DNA from 4 places in the Pseudobacter ginsenosidimutans genome. Region 1 is predicted to be linked to each of the others. Evidence: riboswitches for the same ligand, from Rfam matches in the RefSeq annotation. Region 1 holds a riboswitch; each other region holds the start of a gene.
The links. A riboswitch is a leader RNA that binds a small molecule or an ion and turns the genes downstream of it on or off. The one in region 1 is predicted to bind cobalamin.
Positions count from the first base shown of each region.

Region 2: linked by a shared signal. The riboswitch ahead of FSB84_RS25345 (PKD-like domain-containing protein) and the one ahead of FSB84_RS22705 (DUF5074 domain-containing protein) in region 1 are both predicted to bind cobalamin.
Region 3: linked by a shared signal. The riboswitch ahead of FSB84_RS04250 (TonB-dependent receptor plug domain-containing protein) and the one ahead of FSB84_RS22705 (DUF5074 domain-containing protein) in region 1 are both predicted to bind cobalamin.
Region 4: linked by a shared signal. The riboswitch ahead of FSB84_RS30015 (ribonucleoside-diphosphate reductase small subunit) and the one ahead of FSB84_RS22705 (DUF5074 domain-containing protein) in region 1 are both predicted to bind cobalamin.

Region 1 covers NZ_CP042431.1:5,759,689-5,765,328, forward strand. Annotated here, with positions in the region: gene FSB84_RS22690 (VOC family protein) at 1-120, opposite strand, end outside; gene FSB84_RS22695 (AraC family transcriptional regulator) at 110-994, opposite strand; gene FSB84_RS22700 (rhodanese-like domain-containing protein) at 951-1,325, opposite strand; gene FSB84_RS22705 (DUF5074 domain-containing protein) at 1,502-2,602, opposite strand; cobalamin riboswitch at 2,782-3,001, opposite strand; gene FSB84_RS22710 (GNAT family N-acetyltransferase) at 3,013-3,702, opposite strand; gene FSB84_RS22715 (serine hydrolase domain-containing protein) at 3,755-4,846, opposite strand; gene FSB84_RS22720 (DinB family protein) at 4,916-5,640, opposite strand, start outside.
Region 2 covers NZ_CP042431.1:6,466,562-6,472,201, reverse strand. Annotated here, with positions in the region: gene FSB84_RS25350 (TonB-dependent receptor plug domain-containing protein) at 1-1,374, opposite strand, end outside; gene FSB84_RS30740 (hypothetical protein) at 1,461-1,607, opposite strand; gene FSB84_RS25345 (PKD-like domain-containing protein) at 1,622-2,653, opposite strand; cobalamin riboswitch at 2,782-2,984, opposite strand; gene FSB84_RS25340 (outer membrane beta-barrel protein) at 3,130-5,580, opposite strand.
Region 3 covers NZ_CP042431.1:1,077,639-1,083,278, forward strand. Annotated here, with positions in the region: gene FSB84_RS04240 (APC family permease) at 1-797, opposite strand, end outside; gene FSB84_RS04245 (TonB-dependent receptor) at 860-2,929, shown strand; cobalamin riboswitch at 3,034-3,249, shown strand; gene FSB84_RS04250 (TonB-dependent receptor plug domain-containing protein) at 3,362-5,236, shown strand; gene FSB84_RS04255 (DUF6580 family putative transport protein) at 5,256-5,640, shown strand, end outside.
Region 4 covers NZ_CP042431.1:7,648,957-7,654,596, forward strand. Annotated here, with positions in the region: gene ppsA (phosphoenolpyruvate synthase) at 1-2,362, opposite strand, end outside; cobalamin riboswitch at 2,897-3,057, shown strand; gene FSB84_RS30015 (ribonucleoside-diphosphate reductase small subunit) at 3,193-4,167, shown strand; gene FSB84_RS30020 (ribonucleoside-diphosphate reductase subunit alpha) at 4,220-5,640, shown strand, end outside.

The DNA.
Region 1 (5,640 bases):
TGCCAGTTTTTCTGTTATTATACCTGCATTCAGTTTCATGATCGTTTGTTTTGTTTTCTCCACAAAGTTGCGATAAGCCAGCTTGTTGTTATTGTAAAAAACGGACATTCTATCTTCCAAAAGCCTTCGAAGGTGTTACACCATAAAAATTCCTGAATTCCTTGATGAAATGTGCCTGATCGTAATACCCCACATCGAAGAACAGTTTGTTGTTGCGAAGGCTTTGCGTACTTGGTTTGGCGCGAAGGATATTCTGAAATCGCACTACCTTACTGAATGTCTTTGGCGTATCGCCAATATAGAATTCAAACAACCGGCGAAGTTGACGGGGACTGATCCCGGTATTCAGATCCGCTTCCACATTCAATACGCCTGACTGCTGCAAAATGATGCCGATGGCCTCATACAGCCGGTTATCCTCATCAAACTCTGCCGCCAGGATCACTTTCGCAAACCAGTTATCGAACAGCCCAGACATCTCTGTAACGTTCATGTCTGAGTGAAATCGGCTGGCAATGAATCGGGCCGTTTCAGGAACAACAACATTCAGTTCCTCATACCTGTTACTTAACGTAGATGCATCAACGCGGAATAATTGGGGGAACATGGTTGGAAGAAACCGGACGCCCACGTAATGGAACTGATTGCCGATCGGAAACTCGGTGTATTTTTTGCAGAATCCCATCACCCAGTTCTCTGCAGGGTTTCCTAGTTCAAAATAAATATCGATACACCCATCCGCCACCACACGATAGATGAATGCTTCATTCAATGGAGCCAATGTTTTCAACTCCCAGTAACAGTAAATATATTGCTGAAGCGAAGGATGGGGAAGGAATTCCAGGTAAGCGACATTGTCAGCGGACTGCTTTACCGTCGGCTGAATGGGGATGTACAGGTTCCTGATACTTTCAATGGCATTCACTCCTGCAAGATACGCGATGGTCTTCTTATTCAACAGGCAGGCCAGCTTCTTTCCATGCCTTGATACCACCGTCCAGATGCGCAATATTCTCGTATCCCATTTCTTTCAAAGTACGGACTGCAAGCGCAGAACGCCCACCAGAGGCGCAATGCAGGATGATCCGGTTACTTTTTTCGAATTCCTGTTTGTGATAGGGTGTGGATTCATCTGCGTAGAATTCGATCAGCCCACGGGGCGCATGCACAGAACCTGGGATCTTTCCGATACTGCCGATCTCCTCGGTTTCACGGATGTCTATCAAAGTAGCGCCCTGTTTCACTTCTTTGTTCACCTGAACAGGTGTCAGGTTCTCTGCTTGTAGTTTAGCTTCTTTTATAAGTTCTGCTGCTGTTTTTGCCATTATAACCGGTTTGATGGTAAATGATTGGACTTAGAGCCGGAATTAAGAGGGGAGCGTTTTCGGGTCCTGGTGGGTGCGGATAGGGAAGTTACACTATTTTATGATAGAAAAATGGAAAAGAAGAAGCCATCCCTCCCGGGATGGCTCTTGCACCACAATACAACTATTGGTCTACGTTAGTTGAACACCGGTAGCGCCGGAAAATAGAAATATTCGTAAGAAATTGTTTTCGTCAGACTCCCGTTGGTACTGTAGAAGTACAGTTTGTTGTACTTATAGTTTTGTCCATACCCTGACTGCACAGCGGTTACCACCAGATTATGCTGACTGGGATCATAGCGAACGCCGGCCCCGTAGAATTCCTGATTGGCAGGCAGGGTGGCGAGTGGGGTAGATAAAGAAGCCAGGTTACCAGGGATATACTTGTACAATCTGTTACCACCCGCTCCCCAGGAATTGGTACGGGCAAGGTATACGGCCGTATCGATGGTAGAGCAGGTAACAGTGCCTTCATTCCACGCAAACCAGGGATTCCCCAATGAGAATGGCATGGTAATGCGCGTTGTGTCCAGTGTGGTCACATTCAGTCTCGCGAGTGTGCTGCCACCGGCAATCCAAAGGCTGCCATCGGAAGTCTTGCACAATCCCTGCTGAAGCCCTGCAATCTTTTTCACGATCGCTTTTGTTGTTGCATTGAGAATGATCAGCCCTTCAGATTGCGAAAGGATAAAAATGTAATTACCTTCTTTGCGCATGGTGCCTGTTTCACCACTGATGCCGCTTAGTTTGGAGCCAACTGATAATGGAGAAAGGTTCAGGTTGTACACTCCGTCCAGTGTACTGATCAGTCCTGTTGTGGAAGTAAGACCCAGGAAGGCGCGGCCATCTGCAGGTAAGGTTGCGATCCTGCCGGTTTCCACCAGCGTTTTGGAATCGGTAACCACCAAAGGCCCCTGCTTGGCCATGATGTACAGTTTTCCATCCCAGACTGCGCCGGACTGTGTGGTCACGCCAAGCTGATTACCGGGATTTTCGAGTTGATACACCATCTGTTCGATGGTATCCCTGCCGTACTTGTAAAAATTCACATTGCCGTTGTCGTGGCCGAACCAACCTTCATTGATTAGGATGATGCCGTCCTCATACTTTCCCGGCGTCAGTAGTGCTTTGCCTTCGGAAGGAGCAGAAACAAGTTGGTCTTTTTTACTGCAGGATGCAATGGATACTACCACTGCAAGGGCTACCATGCCCCGTAAGATGTAATGGCGGTTGTTCATATCTGATAGTTTGGTGAAAAAAAACAAAACCAATTACATACCTGATCCAACAACGCCTTGTAAAAACACCGGTATAGCCACGCAACCCCAGCTCCGGAAGAGCGGGAACAAAATGGCAATACAGGTAGAAAGCTGAATAGATGGCATCAACTCACTGCTTTTGACCCGAAAGCTATGAATCAAGTATGAAGCCTCTGGCAGGTCTCCTGGCTCGTTCCATTTTCGGATGCCTTCCCATCATTGCTGACAGTGGCTTGAAGATCCGTCAATCCATGAGCTTACTCATGAAGGAACTTACAGTTGCGGGACAGCTCCGGATTCCTTCCTTTCGGAAGCCACCGGATTCCCTTTTAATCATTACCGGATGCGGGGTAATGAACCAAAGACTTTACAAATATAGGCAGGAGGAATCAGTTCTTTTGCAATTTCCAGAAAGAGATGGTCCTTCTTGTTTCAAACCCCATGAACTCATAGAGTTTTACCGCGCGTTCATTCGTATCCAGAACATGTAAAAATGGGATGATGCCTTTGGCGTGATTTGCATTGCAGATTTTGATGATCAGGTGCTGCGCATACTTGCGACCGGTATATGCGGGATCTGTGCAGATGGCGCTAAGCTCGCTCATACCGTTCACGCGCATACGCTCTCCGGCCATGGCCACCAGCTTTCCATCCTGCCAGATGCCATAATAGTCGCCCAGCTGATAGGTATCAGGTGCAAAATAACCTGGCTGCACCCGTTGCACCAGATCGATCATGTCTTGCTTCTGGCCTTCGCCCAATGGCAATATCTCCGGTGCATCAGGAAGAGGAGTAATGGGTATATGATTGATCATTTGCAGACAGGTGAGCTCTGCCAGTATGATCCAGTTTGGAGGAAGTGTTGGAATGGAGCCGATTAGAAAGAATATTTCCCCGGATTGAAGTTGCTGGTCCAGTAGTGGCAGTTGATCCTTATGCTGATGATCATAGGCCGCAAACGGAAGGTTATTCGTTTTATATCTTTTTACTTTTCCATTTCCCGTGGAAAAGGATTGCTGCGGGCCGGTCAATGCAAACCATGCAGGATTATCCAACTGATAATATAGATCTGAGCTCATACCTCCATAAACAATCAATGACCATGAGGGTTCAGTTTTTTCTAAAAAAGGATCAGTAACCGATCACAGGTTTGAGCTTTCCCCACAATTCATTGTCGAAGCTGGAGACTGCCAGCTGTACGTTTCCGGCAGATTCCCCCATTCTGATCACTACCAGTTTTTGTGAAGGGACTACATAGATCTTCTGATCGTTCTTGCCGAGTGCACAAAACATATCGGATGGCGCATTCGGAGCCAAAGCTCCGTTGAAAACCACCTGCAGGGTGGGGAGCATGTATTTCGTTTTTCCATTCAACCAGGTAAGATAACCATATGAAGGATTGAGTTGCTGGGAACTGTTGATCTGGGCATTGAAGAATTCCTGGTCTTTCAGTATCTCCGTCTCACCCCATTTTCCTTTATTGAGCAGCAGCAGTCCGAAGCGCGCCATGCTTCTGGCATCGCTTCCATACACATTGTTATAGCCGCTTTTCAGCCAGATGCCTTTCATGCCGATCCTGTCCCTTATTTTCTGTTGGAAATAAGTCTGAAAAGTTTTGCCGGTTGCCGCTTCGATCACCTTATCCATCAGCGTATATGGTGCATTGTGATAGGCCCAGCGGGTGCCTGCATCGGCTTTGCGCTTGAGACAATCGGGCGTGGTGCAGTCACTGTCGGCCACGCCATCATCCAGTCCGGTTGTCATGGTGAGCTGGTGACGAATGGTGATGAGGTCTTCTTCTGCAGTTGTAAGTGATGTCCAGCCTGTGCCGAGATACTTTGAAGTTTTATCGGAAAGCCTTAGTAAACCTTCTTCCTGTGCAATGCCCGTTAGCAGGGCCGTCATGGTCTTGCCGGCTGAAGCCCAATACCAGTCCGAGCTCTGCGTAAAGGTTCCGAAATATTTCTCCAATACTATTTTTCCATCCTTTAAAACGATAAAGGCTTTTGTACTTTTTGCATCCAGGTAAGTGTACAATTGATCAATGGCCGGTTGGTTCCATTTCAGTGAAGCAGCGCTGGTGGTTTGCCATTCCGTTCCGGATACAGGCGGAAAATACAAAGCGGCAGAATCAGGAGGATTTCCTTCATCGCCGCTATTATCTTTTTTACAGGAGAAGATCAGAAATAATGGAATCGCCAGCAGCAGTTGGTATTTCGTCATAATTGCATTTTCTTGTTCTATCGGACGGGAATCAGTGTTTACGGTTTAATGCACTTATAACGAAAATTATTATACCGCATTGTGGATCTTCTTCAATTGATGGATATGACGGGTAGTATGATAGCCGATGAACTTCAGCCATTCGTAGCGGGTAAGCGTTCCCCAAACCGGCATTTCAAAATCCAGGCAGATGGCAAAGAGATCCTTATCACGGATGGACTGCATATGCTGGTCGCGGATCCCTTCAATAGTTTTAACCTGTTCATCCCTGTTATAATCCCTTTGTTCAGGTTGAAGGAAATCAGGCGCCTGCATTTTTGTATCGAAATTCAGGAAAGCAGAACGGGTCATTTCATCTTTCTCGGAATAGAGCCGGTCTGTATCCATGGTATACTGATCAGGCAGTCCGCCGGTGGCCTGAATGATATGGTCCACTACCTGCGCGGGGCTCCAGCCGCCGCTGAACGGCCGCTTGTTGTAGTCCTTTTCTTTGAAAGACAGAATAGTGGACAAAAGGTTTTCATACAATGCACCGTACTCTTTTGCCAGTTCTTTCCGGTGCATGTCCTGCACTTTATCATCATCCAGGGTAACCATACAGATCATATTCTTTTCATCCGGATATTCTTCCAGGCAATAGCCATCGTGGTCCACACGCGGGTCTTTCACCAGGTGCTCGAAAGTTTTCTGGATAGATGGGATATTATCCATGAAATTATGGATCGTGCTGCTGAGGAAGAGGCCCTTTTTGATCACGAACCTTTCAAACCTGTCTGTAACAGGCTGTTCGCCGG
Region 2 (5,640 bases), 710 kb from region 1:
TGTATAATAGAGATCATTCAGGCTTGGCATCCTGAAAATGCGTTTGTAGAAAGCACGGAAATGAAGCTCCCTCGCGTAAAAAGGCTGCCAGTTGAAAATCAGACTGGGCGTATATTCCTGCTTGTTACCTGCGGAGCTGTTGGCAAGTCTCGCTTCTTCATTCACAAAACTGCCCAGGAGGGATCCCTGCAATTTCACGCGATTGAAAGTGAAGGAAGAAGACAGGGCTGCCAGGGTACTTAACCGCCTTGGATATGCGAAATTCACCAGGTTGGCATCCAGCTTATTGAAACTGAGATCAGCAGCGGCATTCAGGCTCCACCAGTTAGTGATATTGAAAAGATTGGCAGCGGATACATACACTTCCTGCTGTTTGTAGGTATTGTTGATGTACATGGTGCTGACATCTTTCCGTGGATCGGAAATATAATGCAGGTAATCATGTGCTAATTTTGTTTTCAACTGCAGGGTATACCACTTGCTGATATTCTTCCGGAAAGATGCCTGTGCAAAAAAGTTATTGTCCCACTGCCTGTCCTGGTTCGGGAACAATCCCGGCAGTTCGCGAACGGCTGCGCCGGGATAACCTCTTTCTGATTTGTACCAGTACAGCCTGGCTTTCCATTCACCATTCAATACTTTGCCAAATACTGTTCCTTCCAGGCGGAACAATTGCACATTTCCATTTTTCCTTTTTTCTGTTGTATCGTATCCGTCTTTTTTCGCGTAGCGGAATTTGTATTCTCCGCTAGTGTTCAGGAATTCTGCACTGAACGCAGAACTGATCTTGTCTGACCATCTGTGTTCCCAGAATCCTGAAGGGTTGATGGTGCCAAAGGAACCTGCTTTGATGGTGGCTTTGAAGAGATCTTTTTTCTCTTTTGTTACCTGCGGCATACGGGCAGTGAGGTAAACGGAACTGGCAGATGCATAATCTTTGGCTGATTGCAGGATGGCGCTTTTCTGACCATTGTGGAGACTGATGGCTTCCATATTGTCAAGCGAAAACCTGCCCAGGTCCACTACGCCGTTCTGGGCATTGCTGAATTCAATATCATCGTAGAATACTTTTACATGATGGCTGCCCAGGCTGCGCACATCCACCGTTTTCAGTCCGCCGATACCGCCATAATCTTTCACCTGTACACCGGAGAAATAGCGGATGGCATCTGCCACGGAATACACGCTGAGTTTTTTCAGCGCTGCTCCGGAAAGTACCTGCACAGGAATGATCTCCCTGCGGGATCTTTCACCAGTTACTACAACGGAATCCAGGTGACGAACGCCGGAACTGTGCTGCTGCTGCGCGAAGCCTTGAACCGCCGCGGTTGAGCAAAGAAGGGAGAGGAGAAGGTATGAAAAGGGATGCTTCATTAACAGGAAAATTCAACCAGCAGACTGCAAAGCGCATGACCATAAAAGTTAGTTATGGCAAGGCTTTGCAAGCCCTGATCGTCCGATTATTTTTTTGGAATATTAAGGTCTTCTGCTCCTCCAACTTCAGTAGAGAGCTCTCCGAGCCAGCCGATATCGGCGAGCAGGCCGGTGTATACACGCACGAAGTGAATGCCGGAAAGTTTTACGGGTTGTCCGGTTTTTTTACTCACGGCCCAATCCAGCTTTATAGCGGATCTTTCATCGCTATTCGGCCAGTTATCTGCATAACCGAAATCGAATTCACCACTGGTCCAATACGGGAATTCCGGATCTTCTGAACTGTTCTCGATCTTATCATTCGCGATCTTAGTGCCTTTGAAGGTGAGGGTATTCCCTTTCCACTGGGGATAATAGGATTGACTATGGAAAGAGTTCTTATACACATATCCGGTGCCCCTTTGTTATCTGTCCATTTGATATATTCCATATCCGATGCGTAAGGGAAATTGGGGTGGGTCACGGGTTCTTTTTCTTCATTGGGCTTGTAATAGGTGATCTCATAATCTTTGATGGTGGAGGCTTTGTTGTATTCCGATCCTGCGATCTCGAACCATTCATCATCGGGCAATCCGTTGCCATTGGCATCTACGGCTACTTCGATGATACCGGCTTCAGACCAGGTAGCGAATCCATTGCCCAGCACCCTGAAATTGGCCTGTCCGGGAACGTTCATAACGGCGTGGTCGAAGCCCATTACGATATAGCCGCCAAAAGTACCGAGAGACACCATGCGGTTGGCCAGGATCTCATCCTGTGCCCTGGCGATCATCTGTGCTTCGGTAATGCCTGATTCCCACATGGGCAGTTCATTCAGGAATTGACCTGGCGCCGGCTGAAAATCGAATACTTTCATGGCATTACGTTTGTACGCAACCGTTTCATTCTTCACCTGGATGGTTGCTGTGCTGGTGGCAATCCTGTTGCCGTTACTAACTGTGATGGATACCTGGTAAGTACCTTCCTTGTCGCTGATGAAATAGTAAACACTGTCTGTGCTCACCAGCTGATCGTCTACTTTCCATTCCCGGGTTCCGTTGGTAATATTGGTTTCTGTGGAAAGCTTCAGTGTTTTCAACCTGTCGGCTGTGAAACCTCCGGCAGGTGTTTTGATAGTTACGGCATCCGGTATTTTCTCGTCGGAATCTTTTTTACATCCGGTGAGCCCTGCCATAGTGGTTACAATGCAGAGTGCGGATACTTTGATTACATTTTTCATGAGCTGATGGTATTACAGATCAATTTTGAATTGATGAAAAAACATTCTCAGATCAGTAATAGCCTTGCAGGAATAGATGGAATACATGCGGGGTCCGCACTGTTGTCCTGAAACCTTTCACCCGAAAGCTACGACTAGAGCATCTGGCAGGTCTTCTGACTTATTCCGGTTTGCCTGCCTTCCCATTCTGCGGGGAGCGAGAACAGTGGCTTTGTTAGACAAACCATTACTGGAATTTACAGCTACGGGGATAGTCCCGGATTTACACCGGGTTCCCATTTTAATCCTCTTCCACCGGAGTGGTTGAAGAACCAAATGCGGGGGCGAAGGTAATGATATTTTATATTAGAAAGCCGCCTGCTGCAAAATCGCAGCAAGCGGCTTCGTTTATGCTGGTTGATTAGAATTTTACATCAATGCTGAGTACATCCTGTTTTCGGGATCGGGAGCAAAAAGATTGTGATCGGGAAAATCCTTTACTGTGCCCGCTCTTTTAATTCATCGGCAGCATCGTCATTGTATTTTCGTTTACGGCTGAATGTTTCCTTACCAAAATTGTAGCTGAAGGAAATGGCTATACGTCGCGTATCGGGATCATTGGTGCGGAAAGAATATGCATTCACCAGGCCCCTGTTCTCCTCCCTGGTTCCCATGGAATGGAAAATATCTTCCAGGTTGAGCTTGATGGAGCCTTTGTTCTTCAATACTTTCTTTTGGACGGCCGTATTTATCCAATACCTGGATTTCACGTAGGTCTGGAAGTTGATGTTCGGCGCGTGATAAGTGGCATACAGCTCTGCGCTCCAGGTTTTGCTTATGCTGAATTGATTCTGTATTTGCGTTCTCCAGGTATAGAGTTGAAGGTCGATCGACTGGTTGTACAGCTTTCCATTTGTAGAGAATCTGGCGCCGGCAATATGAAAGTTCATGTTCCACCATTTGGCGGGTTTGAAACTCAGGTTCACCATCAATGCAAGGAGATCGCGGGCTGCGAAATTTTCCGGCCTGTTGATCTGCGTGTTCTTATCGATCTGCGTAGCATTGGCAATGCCATCATCCTGCCTTTCGTACATGAGACGGGTGGTCAGTAATTGTTTGTATCGCCAGTTCAGTTCAATGCGATTGGCGATTGTGGGATTCAGCATGGGGTTACCGGTGGTATAGCTGTACTGATCGATAAAGAACAGGAATGGGTTGAGCTGGTGATAGCCCGGCCGGTTGATCCTTCTGGCATAACTGAATGCCAGTGAGTTTTTTCCCGCACTGTCCAGTTTGTAAGAAGTGAAGAAAGATGGAAAAAAGGAATGGTAGTTACGTCTGAACATCGATGGGGCCACTGCCTCGTTTCCCAGCTGGTTGCCTTTGGTTTGCGTGTACTCCCATCTCAGGCCGAGTTGCAGACCGAATCGTTTCCAGTCTTTCCGCCCGTTCACATACAAAGCGTGTATATATTCACGATAGATGAAGTGGTTGGATTTACTGTAATCCGGAACAGGCTTGTTGTCAGGAATGGAATAATAGTCGGATTGGTGATTGTTCTTTACCAGCCCTGATTTGAGGCCGGTGCTGAAGCTTGCCTTGTTTTTCAATGGTAATGAATAATCCATTCTTGCAGTGAATACATCGGTACTGTAGGGAAGCCGGTAAAGGAAATTGCTGATATTGCCCAACTGGCCTGACTGGTCTTCAACGTAATTGCTCAGGTCCTGCGTACTTCTGTTATTGTATCGGATATAATTGAGGTCTGCTGTTATTTCTTCGCCTTTTTCTGTGAACCGGTGCTGCATATTGGCATTGGCTCCCAGTTGTTCCCATCTGCCATGGGTGGAGTTGTTGCCCCTGCCGGTGGAATCCGGATAATCGTTGGTGCTGAACATTTGCGTGATGTATTCCGATCCATCGTTCCTTTTCCGGGTTGTGCCATTCAGGATAATGCCCAGGGTTGTTTTTTTGTTGAGATTATAGTCCATTCCCAGTCTGGCAGAGAGCTCGTCACTGCGGGCATCGTTATCGTTTTCCACTTTCGTGGCGGTAGTTCGTTGTCCGCCGGTCGTAAAGAATGCCCTGTCATCCGTACTTTGATTGCGCTCAGTATAGCGGCTGTAACTGAAGTTGCCGAAATAGTTGATCTTCCTGTTGAGGTAATTAAGGTTGATGGAATTGTATGTTCTGTATCGTTTTCCAATATTTGAATTGTGGGTGGCGCTGCCTGCATAGCCCTGCGTTCTTTTCTTCTTCAGTTTTATATTGATGAGGGCTCCGCCATTGGCATCATATTTTGCAGGAGGATTGGTGATGAGCTCTATCTTTTCAAGCAGGCTTCCGGGCAGGGAGCGCAGGTAGGCTGCAAGATCACGGCCGCTCATATAGGTTGGTCTTCCGTCTATCAGTACAGTAACGCTCTGCATACCATTCATTGTGATCTCCCCATTATTATCTACCGTTACTCCCGGTGTTTTTTCCAGCACTTCCAGGGAGCTGCCTGCAGCAGCGCCGATCATCGATTCCACATTCACGATGGTTTTGTCAAGATCATATTCAAGCAAAGGTTTTTTGGCAGTGACCACCACTTCTTTCAGGGCGGTCTTTTTCTGAGGACGAAGAATGATGGCCGGCCACTGCAGCTTTTTGCCTGCACTGTCGATAGTGAATGGAAGACTGATAAAAGGCTCCATACTGATTGCTGATACAGCCAGAAGGTAGATACCAGGGCTGCCGACTTTTAACTCGAAACTGCCATTGTTCCCCGACGTAAGGCGTATCACTACAGTGGAATCCCCGGCCATCAATAAGTTTACCGTTGCTCCGGAAACGGGTTCGTTTTGTATATCTTTGATCTGACCACTGACCGTTGCCCGGAACCTGCCCTGGGCCATCAGATCTGAAACAGTAATAATGAAAAAGAGGAATAGTAAGATTGTTCTCATGATGTTAGCGGTTAAAGAGATGAAGGTTTCTGCAAATTTGGCGAAGGGTTGCAGCGTCAG
Region 3 (5,640 bases), 3.1 Mb from region 1:
GCAATCTCATTGGTGGTTTTGAGTTGTTCAAAACCGATCAGTTTGTAGTAGCTGAAATTCACTGCCAGGTAAAGGACAATGATGGTAGCGATGCCGATGAAGATCCCTTTCGGCACATTGCGCGACGCGTTCTTCACTTCATGTCCGAAATTAATACTCTGCTGATAACCTCCATAGGTAAACGAAATTGCCACCAGGCACAATCCGAAAGACCGGATGGAATCGCCCCAGGAATGTTCCGCAACAGGAGCTGCTACCGGCGCCGGTTCCACGTAGAGATCGGGAAAGCAGAGCGCAGCGATCAGCAGCAATACCATACTGATCTTGATCAGCATCAGTACATTCTGCGTGCGCGAGCTCATCTTCAATCCCATGAGATTGACGCCATAGAAGATCACGATGGCAATGATGGCGATGATCACTTTGGTGGTGTCCGTAGCAGGCTGATTGAACAGCACGCGGCTGATGTATCCTGATCCGATCAGGGCTACAGCCGACAGTGATGCAGCATTGCTCACCAGGATGATGCAATTGATGGAGAAGGCCAGTGAAGGATGGTACGCATAAGAGAATATCTTATAATAACCACCGGTCACAGGATGCCTTGAACCGATCTCGGCATAGGTAAGGGCTCCGCACAATGCTACCAATCCCCCCACAATCCATCCCGCAAAGAAAATACCTGGTGTGAGTGCATCTTTGGCGGAATCAGTGGCCGCGCGAAAGATGCCCATGCCAATCACCAGGCCGATCACGATCATGGTCAGATCGAATAAACCAAGTTTGGAAGACTTCATGTTTGGAAGATAAAAAATATTTGCCGTTCATTTTAACGTAAATTCGGGTTATCCTTTCCAATATGAAACATGTTGTTACAGCTCTGATCCTCGGGTGCTCCATTTCTTATGTTACAGCACAGACGGGCACCCCGCAAGATTCCGCAAAAACATTACAGGAGGTGGAGGTGCGTGCATACGGACAAAACCGTCAGCTTAAGGAAGCCGGAATGGCCGTGAGTGTGATCACGCCCGCTCAATTGGAGCGTTACAATAACATGAGCATCCTCCCTGCCATCAATGCCACGCCAGGCGTGCGTATGGAGGAAAGATCCCCCGGCAGTTACCGCCTGAATATCCGCGGCAGCAGCCTCCGCTCGCCCTTTGGCGTGCGTAACGTAAAAGTATACTGGAATGGCATTCCATTCACTGATCCTGGCGGAAGTACTTACCTCAACCAATTCAGTTTTTACAATATCAGGCAGGTGGAGATCGTTCGCGGACCGGCCAGCAGCTTGTATGGCGCTGGCACCGGCGGTGCTGTGCTATTGAACAGTAGAACCAATGATTTCAAAGCCGGTGCTGAGATCGGCTACGGAGGCGGCAGCTTCGGCATGTTCAATCTCAATGCACAAATCAGAACCGGCGATTCAGACCGTAACAATATTTTCAATTATTCCCGCCAATCGGGTGATGGTTACCGTGATCATACCAGTTTCAGGAGAGATATGGCCAGTTGGGAATCGCAGTTCAAATTCAATGATCGGCAAAGTTTACAAACTTCCGTCCTCTATGGCGATCTCTATTACCAGACACCCGGCGGACTCACCAAGGCAGAGTACCTCGCCAATCCACGCGGGGCGCGGCCCGCAGCCGGTATGTTCCCCGGCGCTGATCAGGCAAATGCCAGCATCCGTCAGCAGACATTCCTCGCCGGTATCACACATAACTATGCATTCAGTGAGGCCCTTGAAAACACTACTACTGTGTACGGCGCGTTCAGTATGCTGAAGAATCCCACTTTCAGGAATTATGAAAAAAGATCAGAGCCGCATTTCGGTGGCCGGTCGGTTTTCACCTGGCGTGCAGCCATCAGTGACGCAACCCGTCTCACTATTCTCGCCGGAGCAGAAGCGCAACGCGGTTTCTTCAACACCAAAACATTCGCCAATAATGGCGGCAGCCCCGCTGCATTGCAAACCGATGATGAGATCAACAACTGGCTCTATTCAGTATTTGCGCAGGCAGAACTGCAATTCAAAACTGGTACCACTATCCAGGCAGGCGTAAGCAGCAATAAATCCAGCATCAGTATCCAACGTTTATCCTCACCCGATTTACCTCTACAAAAGAGAACCTATAATAATGAATGGGCGCCCCGTGTGGCCGTTTCGCAGAAGCTGATCCCGCAGTTACTCCTGTATGCGAGTGTGAGTCAGGGCTTCTCTCCCCCTACTTCACAGGAAGTATTGCCCAGCACCACCGAGATCAATACAAGCCTCAATGCCGAACATGGCGTGAACTACGAAGCAGGTGTGAAAAGCAATTGGTTCAATAACGCATTGTATGTTGAAGTGAATGCCTTCCGCTACCAATTGCAGGAAGCGATCGTTCAGCGAAGGGATGGCAGCGGCGCAGACTATTTCGAGAATGCAGGCAGCACCAGGCAGGAAGGTATCGAATCACAGGCACGATATCTTTTCGTTCCTAATAAACCTGGCTTTCTCTCCAATGTTCAACTCTGGGCCAGTCATACCTGGTACTTCTTCCGTTATCGTAATTTCAAACAGTTGAATACCGATCTGAAAGGAAAAGACCTACCCGGGGTTTCTCCACATACAGTAGCTGCGGGACTTGATGTAAATACAAAGCCAGGCCTCTATACCAATATCACCTTCTTCTACAGTGATCCCGTTGCGCTGAATGACGCCAATACGGATCATGCAGGCTCCTATCAACTCACCGGCGCCAGGGCCGGATGGCGCAAAGCTTTTAACGCACATATCAGTTTTGACCTCTATGCCGGGGTGGACAATCTCTTCAACACAGAGTATAGCCTGGGCAATGATGTGAATGCTGCCGGTGGCCGCTATTTCAACACTGCGCCGGGAGTAAATTACTTCGGCGGGCTTACACTTCGCTACGATTGGTAATAGAAAGTACTGCCCGCCATCACTCGCCCCGGGAGGCGGGCGACTGACCACACTCAAATAACACCCGTTAGTAAATAGTTTTTGTCCGGTGTTTCCACAGGAGTACATTTGCTGCCGTAATTGGTTTCCCGGATCCGCAAGGTCCCGGGATTAAAAGGGAAACCGGTGTAATTCCGGTGCTATCCCCGTAGCTGTAAGTTGCAGATGCAGTATCAGATCCCACTGCATCATTGTTCAATCTTCATACCACTATCTTTTTTCGATGGGAAGGTGTTGAACAGGTAACGAGCCAGAAGACCTGCCAGTTATGTTTCAATCACATCAACGAGCTTTCGGGTGAAAAGCCGGGATGAAATGAGCGCCTCATCGCGCTGCCTCACATTTCATTTCTGTAATGAATTTCCGAAGGCTCATAGTAAACTAACTATGAGCATGAACAAAAAACTTCTCTCCCTTGCCGCATTGCTGGCTGCGATGTATGCCAATGCGCAGGACTCCACTTCCGGAAAACAACTGGATGAAGTGGTGGTAACAGCTTCCAAGTACGAACGCAAAGCATCTGAAACAGGAAAAGTGATCACCGTTCTGGACAGAACTGTCCTGGACCGCAGCACCGGTAAAGACCTCGCCCAACTGCTCACCGAGCAAACAGGTATGGTAGTGAACGGCGCTACCAGCAATCCCGGAAAAGACAAATCGATCTTCTTCCGCGGCGCCACATCCAACTACACAGTGATCCTCATCAATGGAATTCCACTGGCCGATCCTTCCGGAACCGGCGGAGCATTTGATCTGCGCCTGATCCCTATCGATCAGATCGAAAGGATCGAGATCCTTAAAGGAGCTCAGTCTACACTCTACGGCCCCAACGCAGTTGCCGGTGTGATCAATATCATCACCCGCAAAGGCACCAAAGGAAAACCTGCCGAAGTATACGGCAGTTATGCCATGGGCAGCTACAATACCATCAAGGCCGATGCCGGAATGGGTGGAGGAAATGATAAACTCCGTTACAATATCGGATTCACCCATTTTGAAACGAAAGGTATCTCCGAAGCGCTGGACACGGCTGCTGTAAAGACTTTCGACAAAGATGGCTACATGCAGAAATCCGTGAACGTGAACCTCGATGGAGAGATCATCGAGAACCTTCGCGTAAAACCATTCTTCCGTTATGCCGCCATCGGCGGTGATTTCGATGGAGGCTCCTTCTTCGATTCAAAGACCAACAACTACGAAAGCAAACTCATCACGGCCGGTACCCAGGTGAATTACAAATTCAAAAAAGGACAGGTAACCGCCCAATACCAGTTCGATGATGTAGACAGGATCTCCGGCGGTTTCGCCTACAGGGGCAAGGCACAACTGGCTGAAGCATTCGCGCAATATGATCTACATGATAAAGTACAGGTTTTGGCTGGCTTCGATGCACGCATTCAGCAACTGCTGGATACCACTATCGAAAACAAGAACCCGGACATTACCATTCTCAGCCCCTATCTCTCCGTTTTCTTGAAAGACCTCAACGGCTTTTACCTGGAAGCAGGTGCTCGACTCAATAACCACAGTGAATTCGGCAATCATTTCACCTACAGCATCAATCCTTCTTATCTCATCAATAAGAACGTGAAAGTATTTGCGAATCTCGCTTCAGCTTTCAGAGCCCCCAGCCTGAACGAGCTCTATGGCCTTTGGGGCAGCAACCCTGAACTGAAGCCGGAAAAATCCTACACCTGGGAACTCGGTACACAGGCATCACTCATCAACAATGTGCTGGAAGCACGTGTTGTGTATTTCAACAGGCATATCAACGATGTGATCACCTGGATCAACAACCGAAATGAGAACCTGAACGAACAAAAAGACCAGGGCCTCGAGATCGAACCATCGATCAATATCACCAAAGACCTCAACATCAAAATGTATTACAGTTATGTTGATGGCAAAGTAACTACCACTGAAAACGGAAAAGACAGCACTTATTACAACCTGGTGCGGAGGCCCAAACATGCTTTCGGCGCAACCATCGGTTACCAGGTGACAAAGAACCTGTTCGTGAGCACCAATGTGTACACATATGGCAAACGTTATGATCTGGCCTTCGGACCTCCTCCCACTTATGCCCAGGTGATGGAGCCACTGAACAGCTACACAATCTGGAATGCCTATGCAGAATACAAACTACTGAACAACCGTATCCGTATATTTGCTGATGTGAAAAATATCACCGACGCCCAATACCAGGAGGTATTGGGTTATGGTACACTCGGCACCAATTTCATTGCCGGTGTGGCTGTCAGGTTATAAACTTTAAAACAGAACTTCCATGTCATTGAAACAATTCAATCCTCGCAACACAGTACTGTTCGCCTTTATGGTAGTGGTTGCACTGATGAGGATATTCCTCAGTGCTGAAGCGCCCATGAATCCCATCGCCACTTTCACTCCGCTCGGAGCAATGGCTTTATTTGGTGGGACCTATTTCAACAACAGGGCCAAATCTGTGCTCTTCCCTGTACTGACACTCTGGATGAGTGATATCATCCTCAACCGTTTTGTTTATTACAATGAGTGGAGATTCTTTTATGAAGGTTTCTACTGGACTTATATCTCTTATGCGCTGATGGCTGTAGCCGCTAAATTCATCATCCGCAAAGTGACTGTAAGCAATATCATCATTGCTTCACTGGCCGGCACCCTGATCCACTGGA
Region 4 (5,640 bases), 1.9 Mb from region 1:
CGGAGATACTATCGATCCCCCTTTCCACCAGGAACTGTGCAAAATCAGGGAAGTCTGAAGGTCCCTGTCCGCAGATGCCCACTTTTACTTTACATTCTTTGGCAGTGTCTATGAGCATGCTGATCATCCTTTTCACAGCATCATTGCGTTCGTCGTAGAGATGTGCTACGAGTGCGGAATCACGGTCGAGGCCCAGCGTGAGCTGGGTGAGGTCGTTGGAGCCGATGGAGAAGCCATCGATATGCTGCGCAAATTCTCTCGCCATAAGGATATTGGAAGGAAGCTCTGCCATGAGGTAGATCTCCAGTCCATCCTTACCCTGTACCAGTCCGAATTCCTTCATCGTTTCCTTCACTTTCAGCAGCTCCGATACAGTTCTGCAGAAAGGTATCATCACTACCACATTGGAGAGGCCCATTTCCTCACGAACGCGCTGGATAGCTTTACATTCCAGTCCGAATGCGGGTTTGTAGCTCTCGGAATAGTAGCGGGAAGCGCCACGCCATCCGATCATCGGGTTCTCCTCATGCGGTTCGAAATATTTACCGCCGAGCAGATTGAAGTATTCATTGCTCTTGAAGTCGGAGAAACGAACGATCACTTTATTGGGATAGAAAGCCGAAGCGATCTTGGCGATACCATAAGAAAGTTTCCTGATGAAGAACTCTTCTTCATTGGCGTATCCTTTGGTGAGTTTTTCGATGGTGCGTGTGAGCTCGGGATCATTCAACTCTTTATGCTGCAACAATGCCAGCGGGTGAACGCCGATATAATTGTTGATGATGAACTCTTCGCGCGCCAGTCCTACCCCACGGTTGGGGATATGCGAAAAACGGAATGCCAGTGCTGGCGATGCCACGTTCAGCATGAGCGCTGTATCGGTTTGCGGGAGATCGTCGAGGGAAGTTTCGTTGACTTCATAATCGAGTATTCCGCTATACACGAAACCTTCATCGCCTTCCGCGCAGGAGATGGTGATAGCCTGACCTTCCTGGAGGATCTCTGTGGCATTGCCACAACCTACGATGGCCGGAACGCCCATCTCGCGCGCCACGATGGCGGCGTGACAAGTCCTTCCACCCTTATTGGTAACGATGGCAGATGCTTTCTTCATGATCGGCTCCCAGTCCGGGTCCGTCATGTCGGTTACCAGTACATCGCCTTCCTTGAATTCATGTCCTTCTTCCACGCGTTTGTCGAGGGAGAACATGATGCTGACCTTGCCGGCGCCGATCTTATCACCAACGGCAATTCCTTTCACGATGGGTTTGGCGTCTTCAGGCTTGTTCTTCATCACATACTCTGTGATGGTATTGTGTTGCTTGCGCGAGTGAATGGTTTCCGGGCGGGCCTGCACAATGAAGAGTTCCTGGGAAAGTCCGTCCAGCGCCCATTCCACGTCCATAGGGCACCAGTAGTTCTTGATCTTGCTGTAGTACTGTTCGATGATGGCCACCCATCCGGCAAGCTTCAGGATGTTCTCATCGGAAAGACAAAAACGGTACTGCGCAGAACGTTCTGTTGGGATGATGCGTACGCGCTCATCAGGATCATCTCCATACACCATCTTCTGGTCCTTTACGCCGAGCTTTTTCTCGATGATGGATTTGTATCCCTTTTCCAGCGTGGGCTTGAACACGATGAATTCATCAGGAGATACGCTGCCCTGCACTACCATTTCACCCAGTCCGTAAGAACCGTTGATCACGATCACATCTTTGAAACCGCTCTCGGTATCGAGTGAGAAAGCAACGCCGGAACTTCCAAGGTCTGAACGGACCATTTTCTGTACGCAGACGGAAAGGCCTACGGAGAAGTGATCGTACTTGAAAGTTTCGCGATAGCTGATGGCGCGGTCCGTGAAGAGTGATGCAAAACAGTTACGAACTGCATCGATGAGCGCGGCTGGTCCGCGTACGTTGAGATAAGTTTCCTGCTGACCTGCAAAGGATGCATCGGGCAGATCTTCAGCGGTGGCGGAAGAACGCACGGCCACGTCTGTACCTTGCTGATCATACTTTGCAGAGAGCGTGTAGTATGCTTCGATGATCTGCTGCCCCAGTTCCGGAGGGAATTTGGAGTTACGCACCAGGTTCCGGACCTGCAAACCTGCACGGCGAAGCGATTCCACGTTGTTGTAATCGATCTCTTTCACCAGCGCCCGGATGGTTGAGTCGAGATTGTTGAATTTGATAAACTCATTGTAGGCGTTCACTGTGATGACAAAACCTCCGGGAATGTTTACACCAAGATTGGTGAGGTTTTGTAGCATCTCGCCCAGGGAAGCATTCTTGCCACCGACCAGGTCGATGTCGTGAATGCCTACCTCATGAAGTAAGAGAATACTGCTGGTTGTTTTCATCTGAAAAAAATGTTGTTGTCTGATGACAGGATCTGTTTGGCAATCCAAAAGTAAGGTAACGATCGTTAGTCTTATGGTGGAACTTATCAATATTTTTTTGAATGCGTCCAGAAGACACGTAACAACCGGTTGCAAAGTGATCCGGACAAGGCAGAGCGGGATTTTCCGCAAACCGGCCATAGAGAAGAATGAACAGGTTATGTAATCGATATAAATAACCCGGAATAGATCGCATATTCATTAACGTTACTAAAGGCCTAAAGGGACATATCTATAATTTTATTACATGATTATTTTTTTTGCTGCCTGATAAGTGTTTCCATCTATCGTTTTGCAATCCACCATTCAACCCCAATGGGCCTTTCCGGCCATCACCTCCTTCCAAACCCGTAATGCTTCTGCACCCTTCAAACCCTTACCAGACATAAGCCGCATCATTCCTGCACTTCCACATCATCCCCATTAATTATACACATCCTGTGATTAAGTTAAATTGGAAAACGCTCCCCCGGATGCTACGTTTGCAGTCAGCTCTTGTACGCAATTTGTACCGGTTCCCGGACCTGCTCGCAGCCTCCGGGAGATTTCAGGGGAACCATGTGTGATTCATGGACTGTTGCGCAACTGTAAGTTTACCGCCCTCAAAAAGCGGACTACAAACAAGTCAGAATACCTGCCGGTATTGATCTGTGCTGAATCCTTCGCATTAAAGGTAAATGCATAACTATGATAGATGCCTGTACTTTATTCCAGGAATGAAGTAGAGGGCATATTATCGCCGTCACTTACCCTCACTGCGATCATTAAAATGTGAATTTAAAAGCGATAGTATGCAACACGAAAACGAAATTCTTTTACAGGAAAACAAAGATCGCTTTGTGATCCTTCCCATCAACTATCCCAGAGTCTGGGAAATGTACAAGAAGCATGAAGCCAGTTTCTGGACAGCTGAAGAGATAGACCTGAGTGGCGACCTGAAAGACTGGGCTGCCCTGAACGACGGAGAGCGTCATTTCATCTCCCACGTATTGGCATTCTTCGCAGCCAGCGATGGCATCGTGAACGAAAACCTGGCCGTTAACTTCATGTCTGAAGTGCAACTCCCCGAAGCACGCTGCTTCTACGGCTTCCAGATCATGATGGAAAATATCCATTCTGAAACTTATGCCCTCCTGATCGATACATATGTAAAAGACCCACAGGAAAAACACCATCTCTTCCACGCCATCGATACAGTACCCGCAGTGAAAAAGAAAGCCGAATGGGCGCTCCGCTGGATCGAGAACGGCTCCTTTGCAGAAAGACTGGTCGCATTCGCCGCCGTTGAAGGCATCTTCTTCTCCGGCTCCTTCTGCTCCATCTTCTGGATGAAAAAACGCGGCCTCATGCCAGGCCTCACTTTCTCCAATGAACTGATCAGTCGCGATGAAGGCCTCCACTGTGAATTCGCCTGTCTTCTTTACAGCATGCTCAACAACCAGCTTCCCAAAGAACAGGTGTACAAGATCATCGGAGACGCTGTCCGCATCGAAAAAGAATTCGTCACTGAAGCACTACCCGTTGACCTCATCGGCATGAATGCCCGCCTCATGCAGCAATACATCGAGTTCGTTGCAGATCGCTGGCTCATGGAACTGGGATGTGAAAAGATGTTCAACGCCACCAACCCATTCGACTTCATGGAAATGATCTCGCTCGAAGGCAAAACCAACTTCTTCGAAAAACGCGTGGGTGATTACCAGAAAGCAGGTGTAATGGGAGGCAACAAAGAAAATAATTCCTTCTCCCTGGATGAAGATTTCTAAGCAATACCTGATAAACTAACCATACTTACTACCACCATTAATATCTCAGCACATGTTTGTAGTTAAAAGAAACGGAAAAAAAGAATCCGTCAAATTCGATAAGATCACGGCACGCGTTGAAAAACTCTGCTACGGTCTCGACAGACGGTTCGTGAATTCCATCGATGTGGCCAAGAAAGTGATCGAAGGATTATACGATGGCGTTACCACCACTGAACTGGACAACCTCGCTGCAGAAACTGCCGCCTCACTCACCGTGAAGCACCCGGACTATGCACTGCTCGCCAGCCGCATCGCCATCAGTAACCTGCACAAGAATACTATCAAGAGCTTCTCAGATACCATGAAGCTCCTCTACGAATGCAGGGACGCCAAAGCCGGCAAAGCCGCACCCCTCCTCGCAGACGACGTATGGGAAGTGATCCAGCAACACCACGAACTGCTGGACTCCACCATCATCTACGACCGCGATTATGCATTCGATTATTTCGGTTTCAAAACACTCGAGAAATCATACCTCCTCAAAGTGGACGGTAAAGTAGCAGAACGCCCGCAGCATATGTACATGCGCGTTGCCCTCGGTATCCACAAACAGGATATCGATGCCGCTATCAAAACCTACCATATGATGAGCGAACGCTGGTTCACACACGCTACGCCCACACTCTTCAATGCAGGTACACCCAAACCACAGATGAGCTCCTGCTTCCTCCTCACCATGAAGGACGATAGCATCGATGGTATCTACGACACCCTCAAACAAACAGCCAAGATCTCCCAGAGCGCCGGCGGTATCGGTCTGTCTATTCATGGCATCCGCGCCACCGGCTCCTATATCGGCGGCACCAACGGCACCAGCAACGGCATCATCCCCATGCTGCGCGTTTACAACGACACTGCCCGCTACGTAGATCAGGGCGGCGGCAAACGTAAAGGCGCATTCGCCATCTACCTCGAACCATGGCACGCAGACGTATTCGAATTCCTCGACCTCCGCAAGAACCACGGTAAAGAAGAACTCCGCGCACGCGACCTCTTCTACGCCCTCTGGATCCCGGACCTCTTCATGAAACGTGTGGAAGAGAACGGCGACTGGAGCCTGTTCTGCCCCCACGAAGCGCCAGGCCTCCACGAATGCTGGGGAGATGAATTCGAAAAACTGTACAATCAGTATGAACAGGAAAAGCGTATGCGCAAGACCGTTAAAGCGCAGGACCTCTGGTTTGCAATCCTGGACGCACAGATCGAAACAGGAACGCCTTACCTGCTGTACAAGGATTCCGCCAACCGCAAATCCAACCAGCAGAACCTCGGCACCATCAAGAGCTCCAACCTCTGCACAGAGATCCTGGAATACACTTCACCTGATGAAGTAGCAGTTTGTAACCTCGCCTCCCTCGCACTGCCCCGCTTTGTGATCGATGGCAAGTTCGACCACAACAAACTCTATGAGATCACCTACGAGGCAACAAA